4 regions of the Paenibacillus sp. SEL1 genome follow, and region 1 is predicted to be linked to each of the others. Evidence: riboswitches for the same ligand, from Rfam matches in the RefSeq annotation. Region 1 holds a riboswitch; each other region holds the start of a gene.
The links. A riboswitch is a leader RNA that binds a small molecule or an ion and turns the genes downstream of it on or off. The one in region 1 is predicted to bind thiamine pyrophosphate.
Positions count from the first base shown of each region.

Region 2: it holds a riboswitch for thiamine pyrophosphate, as region 1 does, so the genes downstream of both, ACYCSE_RS23615 (thiamine phosphate synthase) here and thiC (phosphomethylpyrimidine synthase ThiC) in region 1, are expected to answer to the same signal.
Region 3: it holds a riboswitch for thiamine pyrophosphate, as region 1 does, so the genes downstream of both, ACYCSE_RS11355 (ABC transporter substrate-binding protein) here and thiC (phosphomethylpyrimidine synthase ThiC) in region 1, are expected to answer to the same signal.
Region 4: it holds a riboswitch for thiamine pyrophosphate, as region 1 does, so the genes downstream of both, tenA (thiaminase II) here and thiC (phosphomethylpyrimidine synthase ThiC) in region 1, are expected to answer to the same signal.

Region 1 covers NZ_CM137723.1:2,816,995-2,820,578, reverse strand. The annotation lists gene thiC (phosphomethylpyrimidine synthase ThiC) at 72-1,871, opposite strand; TPP riboswitch at 2,058-2,170, opposite strand; gene ACYCSE_RS12915 (IclR family transcriptional regulator) at 2,326-3,069, opposite strand; gene ACYCSE_RS12910 (alpha/beta hydrolase) at 3,368-3,584, shown strand, end outside.
Region 2 covers NZ_CM137723.1:5,174,611-5,178,194, reverse strand. The annotation lists gene ACYCSE_RS23620 (ABC-F family ATP-binding cassette domain-containing protein) at 199-1,752, shown strand; TPP riboswitch at 1,845-1,953, shown strand; gene ACYCSE_RS23615 (thiamine phosphate synthase) at 2,219-2,812, shown strand; gene thiO (glycine oxidase ThiO) at 2,877-3,584, shown strand, end outside.
Region 3 covers NZ_CM137723.1:2,475,988-2,479,571, forward strand. The annotation lists gene ACYCSE_RS11355 (ABC transporter substrate-binding protein) at 40-1,083, opposite strand; TPP riboswitch at 1,276-1,385, opposite strand; gene ACYCSE_RS11360 (pyridoxamine 5'-phosphate oxidase family protein) at 1,656-2,090, shown strand; gene ACYCSE_RS11365 (bifunctional 2',3'-cyclic-nucleotide 2'-phosphodiesterase/3'-nucleotidase) at 2,312-3,584, shown strand, end outside.
Region 4 covers NZ_CM137723.1:697,804-701,387, forward strand. The annotation lists gene ACYCSE_RS03135 (NAD-dependent malic enzyme) at 1-1,532, shown strand, start outside; TPP riboswitch at 1,625-1,727, shown strand; gene tenA (thiaminase II) at 1,866-2,555, shown strand; gene thiM (hydroxyethylthiazole kinase) at 2,630-3,472, shown strand; gene thiD (bifunctional hydroxymethylpyrimidine kinase/phosphomethylpyrimidine kinase) at 3,469-3,584, shown strand, end outside.

The sequences.
Region 1 (3,584 bases):
TAGTTTCCTACATCGACTGTAGAGAACCACGGCTTTTTTAATTCATTTGTCCCTAAACTCCCACGTTCGTTTTACTGACCTCCATCCCGATACTGCTCTGCCTTCTCGCGCATTCCGGCAGCTACTGCTTCTTGAGTGTTCAGCCCCTTATCCGCTGCATAGGCGCGAATGTCCTGAGTGATACGCATACTACAAAATTTAGGGCCGCACATTGAGCAAAAATGTGCTTCCTTGGCGCCCTCTGCGGGTAGCGTTTCATCATGGTAGGATAAGGCACGCTCGGGATCAAGCGACAGATTGAACTGATCCCGCCAGCGGAACTCAAAGCGTGCCTTGGACAAAGCATCATCCCGCTGCTGCGCCCGTGGATGCCCCTTGGCCAGATCGGCAGCATGTGCCGCAATTTTGTAGGTAATGACACCCTCACGGACATCATCCTTATTGGGTAGACCCAAATGCTCCTTAGGCGTAACATAACACAGCATGGACGTCCCGAACCAACCGATCATCGCCGCCCCGATGGCTGAGGTAATATGATCATATCCGGGGGCAATATCCGTCGTGAGCGGTCCCAAGGTATAGAAAGGAGCTTCCTTACAAATCTCCATTTGTAAATCCACATTCTCTTTGATTTTATGCATAGGGACATGTCCCGGCCCTTCAATCATGACCTGAACATCATGCTTCCATGCGATTTGCGTTAGCTCGCCCAACGTTTCCAGCTCTGCAAACTGTGCTTCATCATTCGCATCATAGATACTACCTGGACGTAGACCATCCCCGAGAGAAAAGGCCACATCATAGGCTTTCATAATTTCGCAAATTTCTTCAAAATGTGTATACAAAAAATTCTCCTGATGGTGCGCAAGGCACCAGGCTGCCATGATTGACCCGCCCCGGGACACAATTCCCGTCATTCTATTCGCCGTCATCGGAATATACCGCAGCAATACACCCGCATGAATTGTAAAATAGTCCACTCCCTGCTCCGCCTGCTCAATCAGCGTATCGCGATACAACTCCCATGTCAGCGCCTCTGCTTCACCGTTCACCTTTTCAAGTGCCTGATACAGCGGCACAGTCCCAATCGGTACAGGAGAATTCCGAATGATCCATTCACGTGTTGTATGGATATTACGGCCTGTGGACAGGTCCATAACCGTATCCGAGCCCCAACGCACAGCCCAAGTCATTTTCTCCACTTCCTCCTCGATGGAGGAGGTAACCGCAGAATTACCAATGTTCGCATTGATCTTCACGTGAAAATGACGCCCAATGACCATTGGCTCACTTTCCGGGTGATTGATATTCGAAGGCAAAATGGCTCGTCCAGCCGCCAACTCCTGCCGTACAAACTCAGGCTCCACCCCTTCGCGGATCGCCGCAAATTCCATTTCGGGCGTAATGATCCCTTGCCGCGCATAATGCATTTGCGTCACTGTACGCCCTTGCGAAGCACGAAGCGGACGATTGGTCACGCCGGGAAATTCCACTGTCTCCCGTTTGGAGCCAGGTTTCAGTCCATTATCCTCCGGCTGGACGGCGCGTCCCTCGTAAGCCTCCACATCGCCCCGTTCCAGTGCCCAAGCTCGCCGTAATGGAGGCAGGCCCTGACGGATATCGACCTGATAGGCTTCGTCGGTCATGGGACCGCTTGTATCATATACACGCAATGGCTCATGATGCTCCGTGCCCTGCGGCGTATGTGTAGGATGAAGAGCAATTTCGCGCTCTGGCACGGCAATGTCCGGCCGCGAGCCTTGAATATATACCTTACGGCTTCCTGGAAAGGGCGTTACCCCACTGGCTTGCTCCCCGCTTGTCTTCTCTACCTCAACTTTTTTTGTTCCTTCTGCTTCTGTCGACTTCATTGTCCATTCCTCCCGTTTCGATGAAATGACACACCGATCCGGAACCATTCCCAGGGTGGCGCTGATCTATGCAAAAAAGCCGGTTCCCCAGGGAACCGGCTAATCTAACGAGGCAGCTATCCAGACAATGCGCATATGGAATAATCCATTCCAATGCGCCACTGAAGACAGCAGCCGCGTATACATTTCAATGGCCGATTACTTCCCTACGCTGGTATGATCCAGATCAGGTGCAAAGGGTCCGGAATCTTGCACGATTCCATCTCAGCCCGGCATTACAGGCTCCCCCAGTAACTGTGATACTTCTATTCACATGAGGCGGATATAACAGACATCCCACCTTCCTTACCAGACTACTTCAAATTTATGGCTTTGGCAACCCCTTTAGGTTCCCTTTACCAAGGAGACGTTCCCCATCAAATCACTCTGCTTGCTTCAACTGTGTTCATTCTTGTTACGGGAGCATAAGCCCCATTTCCTTCGCCGCTTCGATCAAAATCGGAGCAAAGTCATGTAGCGTCTCGGGTGCAAGTCGACTGACCGGGCCGGATACAGATAAAGCCGCAGTGACCTGTCCCTTCCGGTTCACAATTGGCGCTGCCACAGCAGCAGCCCCTGGCTCCCGTTCTTCATAGCTGGTCGCATAGCCCTTCTCGCGAATGTCCTGCAGCTGGGCTTTATAGACCTCCGGGTCTACTGAGGGCGGCCATTCATCCCCGCTTAGCAGGGCTTCCAGCTCCTGCGGCGGCATAAAGGCCGCCAGCACCTTGCTGGAGGCCCCTACAGCCAGCGGCATACGCGCACCTACAGGCGCGACCCTGCGGATCGCCTGATTGCTCTGCACGGCTTGTATGCGAATACGCATGCTGCCGTCTCGTAAGTACAAGCTGACCGTCTCCCCCAGACGGTCACGTAGTCCTTCCATTGCAGGTTGTAACAGCACCGCCGGCTCGTCACTTTGGGACAAATGCGTGGATAGCTCCCAAATGCGGAAGCCAAGTCGATATTTTTCCGTTTCGGCATTCCGAACGACAAAGCCCCGATCCTCCAACGTAGTCAACAGCCGATGAACCGTGCTTTTATGTAGACCAATTTTGGAGGCAATCTCCGTCAGGCCAAGATCCGAATTTGCGGTAAAACACAGCAGTATATCAAGTGCACGCTCTACAGCGCGAACGGTTAATTTACGGTCTTCCATCGTGAACCGCTCCTCTTGTATCCATATTCGTTTCACACTATGAAACATGGTTACATAAATTATATAGAATAGTCGCGGCTACTGTAAACCGATGTTTTTGTGACAACCATATTACAGAACGAGAACAAACATCGACAATTCTTTGCATCATTTTTACTTTTCCGGTTCAGGCGTTGACTTTGGATAATCCCCATCATACGATAATAGGTATCTATACGGATCTACACTACTATTTTCAAGTGGAATTATACCTATATTCTATGAAACGAAGATCAATTTTATATAAGGAGGCTCTTACATGATTTCGACATCCCAGCGCAACGCTCAGCTACAGACCGCTGTTCAGGAGCCGTCCACCCCACTCTTTAATCCCCGTCTGCTGCGGTTCAAGCACGTTGTGATTGCTCTGCTGCTGTCGGTCGTCTTTTTTCTGTTGTTTTGTTTTATTGCCTTGCATGCTTACATCGCATGGGTACTTACGAATCCCACCGTTGCACCACTGTACTCTAATCCGA
Region 2 (3,584 bases), 2.4 Mb from region 1:
TCTCGACAATCTGATCACCCTCATGGGTGGTTTTTGTTTTTTTAGGCAGATCCATACCAAAAAACCTTAAAATTCACTGTTTTCAATATTCCGATATGGTTGTAGAATGTGCTACAATAAAGCTTTGAAAGAAACGAAATGCATATGAAATAAGAACAGTCGGCAGCGCCGATGACAATAAGGAGCCAAAAACAGCTTATGAGTTTATTGACTGTAGAAAATGTATCCCACAACTTTGGGGACCGCGCATTATTTAAAAATGTTTCCTTTCGATTGCTTGCGGGGGAACGTGTAGGTTTGGTAGGAGCTAACGGTGTTGGTAAATCGACACTCATGAACATTCTCACTGGAAAATTGCTTAAGGATGAGGGTAAAGTGGAATGGACTCCACGTGTACGTTACGGTTATCTGGATCAGCACACCAAGCTGACACCGGGCAAAACGGTACGTGATGTATTAAAAGACGCTTTTCTTCCTTTGTTGGAATTGGAAAAGGAAATGATGCAGATTACTGACAAAATGGGGGATGCTTCTCCTGAAGAGTTGGAAGTGTTGCTGGAACAGATGGGTGAAATTCAGGAGCAACTGGATATGGGCGATTTTTACCTCATTGATGTGAAGGTTGAAGAAATGGCGAATGGACTAGGTCTGTCGGCCATAGGACTGGATCGGGATGTATCTGCACTTAGCGGCGGGCAACGGACAAAGGTGCTTCTTGCTAAATTGCTGTTGGAAAAGCCGAATGTCCTGCTGCTGGATGAGCCTACCAACTACTTGGATGTAGAGCATATTGAATGGCTTACGCGCTATTTGAAGGATTATCCCTATGCTTTTATCCTTATTTCACATGATACTGAGTTTATGAACCAGGTCGTTAATGTTATTTACCATCTTGAATTTGCCAAGATGACCCGTTATTCAGCTAACTATGAAAAGTTTCTTGAAATGGCGGATCTGAACAAAGCTCAGCATATTGATGCTTATGAGAAGCAACAGGACTTTATAAAGAAACAGGAAGATTTTATTCAGCGTAATAAAGCGCGTGCTTCTACCTCAGGCCGAGCAAAGAGCCGTGAAAAGCAGCTTGATCGGATCGAACGTATTGATAAGCCTGAAGAAGCCGCAAAACCAACCTTTCAATTCAAAGAGGCACGTGCAAGCGGAAAGACGGTATTTGAGGGTATTGATTTTGAGATTGGTTATACACATGCCCTTTTGCCTAAGATGTCCATGACGATTGAACGTGGCGAAAAAATTGCAATTGTCGGCTACAACGGTGTCGGTAAATCGACATTGCTCAAAACCATATTGGGAAAAATTCCGCCAATCAGTGGAAAAACCTATCAAGGTGATTTTTTGCAGCCCGCTTATTTTGAGCAGGAAGTAAAGGCAGAGAAAATTACACCGATTGACGATGTGTGGAATGAATTTCCGCATTTGAACCAGCATGAAGTACGAGCGCATTTGGCGCGCTGCGGTTTGAAAAATGAGCATATCACACGTCCGCTATCTGCGCTTAGTGGTGGAGAACAGGCTAAAGTCCGTCTTTGCAAACTGTTAATGCGTGAAAGCAACTGGGTATTGTTCGATGAGCCTACCAACCACTTGGATGTTAAAGCAAAGGATGAGCTGAAACGTGCCTTGAAGGAATACAAAGGGACCGTATTGCTTGTATCTCACGAACCGGACTTTTACGAGGATTGGGTAACCAAAACGTGGAATGTGGAAGAGTGGTCAAGTAAAGTTAACTAAAATCAGTTAAATCCAGTTCTGCGATTTCACACGAAGTGGGGTTTGCAGAATTAGGAAAATATGCTAAGCTATCTTTAGCTTATACAATAAAATAGTCACACTAGGGGAGCCGCCCATGCGGCTGAGACGGAATAAATGGATTTCGGACCCTTTGCACCTGATCTGGGTTATGCCAGCGTAGGGAAGTGAGCGCCGTACAAACAAGGCAACACCATCTTTATTTTGTTTGTGCGTGGGACGATACACGTATACGGATATCATGGTCCGTTCGATTATTGGACGTTCGTTAAACCACTTCCTTGGGGAAGTGGTTTTTTTGCGTTTCGTTCACTTTAAGTTGTTCGAGCTTCCGTAGACGGATTCACATACAATCCCCTTTCATTACTGCTGGTAGACGTGGCTGGCTAAGCTTAGATCCTTTAATCCAATGTGAGGTGAAGACAAAATCGAATTACACGCAATTTCGATGGAAAAGGGCACTTTTGCACAAGCCGCCCGAGTGGCTGCTATGATTTGTCCGTATGTTCATTATGTACACGCACGTTTAAAACAGAATGGTGCCTCTGCATTGCTTTCTTTGACTCGCAGCATGGTGGAGCAGGAAGTTCCTTTGCAACAAATTGTAGTAAATGATCGTGTGGATGTAGCTTTACTTACTTTGGTTGGAACCGTCCAGCTACCAGCTAATGGATTACCTGTTGTGGATGTGAAAAGCCTACTTTCAAAGAGTACACGCTGTGGAGTGTCTGTGCATTCCTTGGAGGAGGCGCAGACTGCCGAGCAGGCAGGAGCAGACTATGTACTTTATGGTCACGTATATGAGACCCATTGTAAGCCCGGTATTGTACCGCGGGGTTTAGCTCAGCTTGAACATATTTGCAGACTGTCGAACATTCCGGTGATCGCGCTGGGCGGCATACAACCGTACCATATCCCTGAGCTTTACATGGCCGGAGCAAGCGGTATTGCGGTGATGTCTGGTATATGGGAGGCTGAGTCGCCCGTTGCAGCTGCGATGGAATATAGGCAAATGGCAGATCTTGTAGTTCACAGCCTGTAGCGAGAAAACGAGAGTAGAGGCAAGTTGAAAGCAGAATGGTTTATGGAGAGGAGACACGGAACAAATGCTAAAGATACACACAGAGGCAAGAGCGATAGGACATGCTGAATGCTTGGTCATAGGTGGAGGTGTCATCGGCAGTTCCATTGCTTATCATGTGGCCAAGGAGGGAAGAAGTACGATCATGCTGGAACGATTGATCCCGGGTGAGGGAGCCTCAGGAGCAGCGGTTGGAATGCTGGCAGCGGAAAGTGAAGAGTTCACCGACTCTGAGCTGGCACGATTTGCTCGCAGAAGTCGAGATGCATTCCCTGAGCTTGTCTGTGATCTGGAGCGTTTGTCGGGTATTTCGGTGGAATTCCGTACAGAAGGATTTGTGACCCCTTTCCGTACGGAAACTGAGGGCCAAAAACGCTGGAAAGCTTCTAAAACGCGAGAGGATGATTGTCCTATCTGGTGGGATGCGAGGGAATTGGCCCGACGAATTCCAGGTTTGGATGAACAAGCGATCGGAGCAATATATCGTTCAAAGGAGACACAAGTGGCTCCTGTCCAGCTTTGTCGTGCTTATGCAGGTGCTGCTGCGGTGCTGGGAGCAACGGTATGGTCTGGTACACGGGCAGAGCAACTGGTCATACAGAATGGTCGAGTTTGCGGTGTCCGAACAGATAGCGGCTTTTTTTCCTGCGATCAGGTCATTATTGCTGGAGGCTTGGATAGCATGAAATTACTGGCGCAGGTTGGGTTTGAATATCCACTTTATCCGGTCAAG
Region 3 (3,584 bases), 340 kb from region 1:
CTTCTCTAGTTCAGTCTTATTTAGCGTTTTAACAAATGATCAACGCTTGGGCAAGAAGTCGTTTGTGAAGGCTTTATCCACTTCCAAAGGCTTGCTGAGCAGCTTGCGTTCGTACATCCAGTCCGAATAGTTTTGCCATACCTCCGCTTTTTGCACACCCCATTGCGCGGCATCGTCCTGATAACGCGGGCTCAGCCATTTTTGGCTGGCAAGTACCAGTTTTTTATCCAGCTCCGGTACAGCTTTGCTTAAGATGTCCGCGGCTTCTTCTGGATGGGCGATAGTGTATTCATAGCCTTGTGCGGTAGCGTTCATGAACGCTTTTACCAGTTCTGGATCATTTTTTATTGTCTGTTCGTTGCTCACAATTACAGGTGTATAGTAATCGAGGCTTTTGGAATAATCTTTTACATACAGCATATCCAATGGCTCACCTCGAAGCTGGGCTTCGATTCCAGTCCATGCGTAGAAAATCCAGGCAAAGTCGATATCCCGCTTCACGGCTGTAAAATAGTCTGCATTACCCATGTTGACGATCTTCACTTTGCTCACATCGCCTTTGTCTGAATCCATGATGGATTTCATGACCGCTTCTTCTACGGGAGAGCCCCAACCGCCGTATTTTTTACCTTCAAAATCTTTGGGGCTCTTAATTCCGCGATCTACTGGGGCTGCGAAGCCTGAGGTATTATGCTGAATCACCGCAGCGATGGATACAAGCGGCACGCCTTGCGTACGAGCCTGTGTGACGCCTTCTTGGTAGCTGATACCAAAAGGTGCAGCATTAGAGGCAACCATTTGATCGGCTCCGCCTGAACCAGGTTGAATAATTTGGACATTCAAACCCGCTTTTTCGTAAAATCCTTTGTCCTTGGCAACATAGAGTCCCGTATGATTCGTATTGGGTGTCCAGTCGAGCACGACTTTAACATCTTTGAGCTCCTTTGCCGGAGTAGACGTTTGAGTGTTGGTAGCGGGAGCCGCTTCTTGGGATGTGGAGGGACTTCCACCGCAAGCGGTCAGGGTCAAGGCCATGAGCCACAGACTGATCAGTCCCAGGCTTAACATTTTCATGCGCTTCATCGTTGTGTTCTCTCCTTTAATTACCCGTTATCCGTCCAATCAGACAGCTTATGTTCCCCATTTTCATAAAAATAACATCTGCCGGACGCGATCTTTCCAACAACTTAATCTTCAACAAAAAAAGCGCCCCGAGGTTCCGGGACGCTTGCGCTTGTATATACCAAAGTAAGGGATGGTCCTATGTAAAAAAGGCACATCTTGCTTAAGCATTCCTACGCTGGCATTACCCAGATCAGGTTGTAAGGGTCAGTGTCTTGGGACACACTCTCAGCCGGCCGATTCCAGCACCCCTGGCATTGTATGGTTTAATGGGTTCATTTATTCGGGTTTACTACGAAGATTATATGCCTTGAATGCGGGTCTGTCCAGCATGGAGGAAGAGATGACGGTTCATTTGCCGAACGACAGGGTACACTTTTACTGTGAGCTTTGATCTGAAAATGAGCATGCATCAATCCGATTCGATCGGGTCATGTTATTTTCAGAACAGCTGCGTAGGTATATTCAGATGGACTGGTGCCCAATGGCATGGCCGTAGAGGATTCTAATTCGTGAAAAGGAGTTGTTGTACTGTGGGTAAAACGGAAACATTGGATCGTAGCCAACTAGAACAAGCCATTGTGAAGGCTTTGGATAACAACAAATTTTGCTCGTTAGGTACGGTAGAGGGTGGCAAACCGAAAGTACGCTATATGGCCCTTTTTAACGATGGAATGAACATTCATCTGGCGACAGATCGCAAAACGCATAAAGTGGATGAGCTAAAGGATAATCCGAATGCTTATCTGCTGCTGGGTTATGAAGTTGGCGGTACAAAGGAAGTCGTAGAAGTGGAGGCTACTGTCCAGATTACAGCTGATGAAGGGCTGCGCAAACAAGTGTGGAACGATTCCTTGAAGGAATGGTTTTCCGGACCGGATGATCCCGATTATGTCATTCTGGACGTGAATCCGACTCGCATTGAGTATGTGGGTCAGCAAACGGAGCGCCAAGTGTGGAATAAATAATGAGAATATAAATGGATAAACCAGTGAATCTCCGAGTTTTTTAGGAGGTTTGCTGGTTTTTTTATTTTTGAGAGAATTAATTATTTTTTCATAAATAATTTAAGTGAATGACTACTCTTTTGTCTGGCGTTGGATTAAAATAGAAATGGTGGGTTCAAGGCTTACATATATGTGCAAAAGTATGTATATGAGGCATACACCTTAATGAGGAGGGGTATATTTTGTTATTTCGTAAAAATTGGTTTAAAGGGTTTACAGCAATAGTTGTAGCTTGTAGCATGCTGGTGTTTTCGGCCGCTCCATCCTGGGCAGCTAGCGATTCTCGCGATAGCGCTACGGTGAATTTGCGGATCATGGAAACAACGGATATTCATGCGTCGCTGATGAACTATGATTACTATTCAGACAAAGAAACCAACGAATATGGCTTGATTAGCACAGCTGGTTTGATCCAACAGGCGCGCAGTGAAACAAGAAACAGCATGCTGTTCGATAACGGTGATTTGTTACAGGGCAATCCATTAGGCGATTATATGGCCAGAAACAAAACCTATGAAAAAGAAGGCGGTGTCCATCCAGTCTACAAGATGATGAACTTGATGGGCTATGATGCGGCGACAGTGGGCAACCACGAATTCAACTATGGTCTCGATTTTCTGGAAAAATCGCTCAAGGGAGCCGATTTCCCTTACGTAAATGCGAATGTTTATGTTGATAAGGGGGGGCAAGCTACTAAAAATTATTTTACCCCTTATCAAATTCTTGATAAAACGGTAACGGATGAGAAAGGTGAAGAGCATGCGCTCAGAGTGGGTGTCCTCGGCTTGGTCACACCTCAAATTATGCAGTGGGATGCAGCCAATTTAAAGGATAAGGTCGTTACGAAGGATATTGTGGAAACGGCGAAAAAGTTTATTCCTCAAATGAAAACGGAAGGTGCTGACATTATTGTCGTGCTTGCGCATACAGGTTATGAGGATGTGCCACAAACGCCAATGATGGAGAATGCCGTTAAATATTTGAGCCAGGTGGACGGAATTAACGCGATTCTGTTTGGGCATGCTCATAAATCTTTCCCTGGCCCTGATTTTAAAGAAATGAGCGGCGTAGATCTGGATAAGGGAACCATTAATGGCGTGCCGGCCGTGGAAGCTTCTTCATGGGGCAAGGATCTGGGAATTATTGACCTGAGCCTGGAAAAGAAAAAAGATGAGTGGCACGTAACGAATTCTCAGTCTGAAGTGCGTCCGGTTGTGAGTACCACAAACCAGGCTGTGCAGTTTACTCCTGACTACAAACTGACAGATTCGATCAAGGAAGAGCATAAAGGAACGCTGGATTATATTCGTCAACCTGTCGGAACAACGACTGCGCCAATTACCAGCTATTTTGCATTAGTGCAGGACGACCCTTCCATTCAAATTGTAACAAATGCACAGAAATGGTATGTTCAAAACCATCTTAAAGGAACTGAATACGAAAAACTTCCCGTAT
Region 4 (3,584 bases), 2.1 Mb from region 1:
AGTTTCTGGCACAACCCACCATGCTGCGAAAAAATGCTTCTCTCAACGACCTTCACAACCGAAATGTCGTACTCTACTACCGGCTGCTAACCGATCATTTGAGTGAAATGCTGCCCGTAGTCTACACGCCGACCGTAGGAACCGCGATTCAAGAATATAGTCACGAGTACAACCGTCCTGGAGGCATATATTTGTCGATAGATAACCCGAACGGTATTGGACAAGCATTCCATAATTCTGGTTTGAGTGGCCATGATGTGGATCTGATCGTCGTGACAGATTCCGAAAGTATTTTAGGGATTGGTGACTGGGGCGTCGGGGGGATTAACATTGCTATCGGCAAGCTTGCAGTGTATACGGCTGCGGCAGGCATTCATCCCGGGCGGGTGCTGCCAATTGTACTAGATGTAGGTACAAATAATGAAAAGCTGCTGAATGATCCACTGTACATCGGAAACCGCCATAAACGGGTTCGCGGAGAAGCCTATAACCAGTTTATTGATACTTTTATCAGCAAAACGTTAGCGCAATTCCCAAAGGCGCTTTTACATTGGGAAGACGTGGGTAGCGTAAATGCACGCCATATTATAGGAAAATACGGTCAAAGTATACTCACCTTCAACGATGATATACAAGGTACAGGAGCGGTGACCTTGGCTGCGATTCTTTCGGCGGTGGGTATCACCAAGACTCCGCTGCGTGAACAAAAAATACTTGTTTTCGGTCCAGGGGCAGCAGGAATCGGTAATGCTGATCAAATTCGGGGTGCTATGATCGAGGACGGCCTTTCCGCAGAAGATTCCTTCAAGTCCTTTTGGGCCTTTGATTATCGCGGGCTGTTAATGGAAGATATGGAAGACGTATTGGAGTATCAGAAACCGTATGTGCGCAAAAAGGATGAAGTCAGCTCATGGACCCGATCGGGTGACGGCAAAATACCACTGCTAGAGGTCATCCGTCAGGTGAAGCCTACGATATTGATTGGAACTTCCGGTGTAGCAGGTGCCTTTTCTGAAGAGATCATCAAGGAGATGGCGAAACATGTAGAACGCCCGATCATTATGCCCATGTCCAATCCTACAAACCTTGCAGAAGCAGTACCCGAGGATTTGATCCGGTGGACCGATGGCAAAGCACTGATTGCAACCGGAAGTCCTTTTGAGCCCGTCACCTATAACGGTACGAAATTTGAGATTGGACAGGCGAACAATGCCTTTGTTTTTCCGGGACTGGGTCTGGGTGCGATTGTGGTTAAAGCCAAAAGGATTACCCCTGCGATGTTTACAGCGGCAGCAGTAGCTGTTGCCAATGGTGTAGATTCGAATACGCCTGGTGGTGCACTACTCCCTCATATCCGAAAATTACGCGAAGTTTCGTACGCTGTTGCGATTGCGGTTGCAAAAGCCGCGATACAGGATCAGGTAGCTCAGGCGCACATTTCAGATGTGGAACAAGCTATACGAGTTGCAATGTGGAAACCGGAATATGCCAAGGTCAAAGCTGTGGAAAATGTAATTCATCACCCTCACTAAGCCCAAAACACCTAACTAGAGGAAATTTCATATTTTGCACACTATGTTTGACATAGCGTATGAACGTATGTACAGTAATAGTCAAAAGAATAGAAGTCCACTAGGGGAGCCGCTATGGCTGAGACAAGAACGTATCTTGGACCCTTTGAACCTGATCTAGTTCGTACTAGCGTAGGAAAGTGGAGCCTTCGTATATAAGGTTTCAAACGTTTTTTTGCGTATTGAGCCTATTGTTGAAGCCGCTCCCATTTTTCCGGGGCGGCTTTTTAGCGTTGTTCCGGAATTATATTCTTACAGGACTTCTTGCTCTTCAATTTAATGGAGGTGGGGAAATTGAGTTTTACACAAGAACTCCGTCGGCAGGCGGACGGCATCTTTCAAGCGATTTTTGAGCACCCCTTTGTGAGAGGTATTGCTGAAGGAAGTTTGACAAGGGGACAGCTGATTCACTATGTAAAACAGGACTTTGAATATTTGAACGCTTACATGCGGATATACGGCATCGCAATCTCCAAATGCACAAATCGGGAGGACATGGCTGTATTTAATGAACAAATCTCTTTTATTCTCCACAGTGAGGTTCATCCGCATCAAAATTTCTGTGCTGTCGCAGGGGTGAGCTATGAAGAGTTGCAGGGATATCCGCTCGCTCCGTCGGCTCATCACTATATCCGTCACATGCTGACGGTTGCGCATGAGGGCAGCCTGGGCGAGATCTTGGCTGTGCTGCTGCCATGTATGTGGACGTATGCCGAGATTGGTCGCAGGCTGCTGGATGAAGTAAAGCCGGATGAGTCTCATCCGTTCTATGAATGGATGGGCTTCTATGGAGATCAGCTTGATGATACAACACTCAAGTTCCGAGAACGTGTAGATGCTTGGGCGGAAGACGCAACGGCTGCTGAGCGGGAGCGGATGATTGAGCATTTTATACTGAGCTGCCAGCTGGAATATAAGTTCTGGGATATGGCTTATAAGCAGGAAGAATGGCCGGTCCAGATGCAGGCAGCGGTCTTGGAATAGTCAGCCTGGCGATTCGATGTGTGAAGTACGTTTAATGCCCTGTTGAACCACCAACTATAGAGAGGATAATCATTATGAGTACATGGAAAAAAAGTTATTCGGATCTCCTGACGAAGGTACAAAACAGCAAACCCCTCGTTCACAATATGACCAATGTGGTAGTCACCAACTTTACGGCCAACGGTCTGTATGCATTGGGCGCCTCCCCGGTGATGGCCTATGCACCCGAGGAAGTAGCAGATATGGCAAAAATAGCAGGCGCCGTCGTGTTAAACATCGGTACACTGAACCGCGAACTGGTGGATGCCATGATCATTGCTGGACAATCGGCGAATGCACACGGTGTTCCGGTGCTGCTAGATCCGGTCGGTGCGGGAGCAACGAGCTTTAGAACTGAATCGGCACTGCGAATCCTTAGTGAAGTCAAAATCTCATTGGTGCGGGGCAATGCAGCCGAAGTCGCACATCTTGTTGGAGAAGCGCGTGAGATTAAAGGCGTAGATGCCGGTGACAGTGCTGACAGCGGCCATGTCGATCTGGCAATTCGGGCTGCTCGAACGCTCAATACAATGGTTGTCATTACTGGAAAAGAGGACGTCATCACCGATGGGGCCGAAGCACGAATGATTAGCGGCGGAGACGCGCTGCTCACGAAGGTAACCGGAGCAGGCTGCCTGCTGACCTCTGTGTTAGGTGCCTTTGCAGCTGTTGAACCCAACCTGCTGCTCGCAGGTACAGCAGGTTTGGCATTTTACGGTGCAGCAGCTTCTCGAGCCGCAGCACGTACCGCAGAGCTGGGGCCCGGCAGCTTCCAGATTGCCTTTCTCGACGAGCTGGCCAAACTGCATACAGGTTCACTAGAAGGGCATGTCTCTATCCGTGAAGCCGGAACAACCACAGCAGGTGGTGCGCGATGATAGACACTCGTGTACCCAGAGCGCTGACGATTGCTGGTTCGGACAGTGGCGGCGGGGCCGGAATTCAAGCTGATCTCAAAACCTTTCAAGAACTTGGCGTGTACGGCATGTC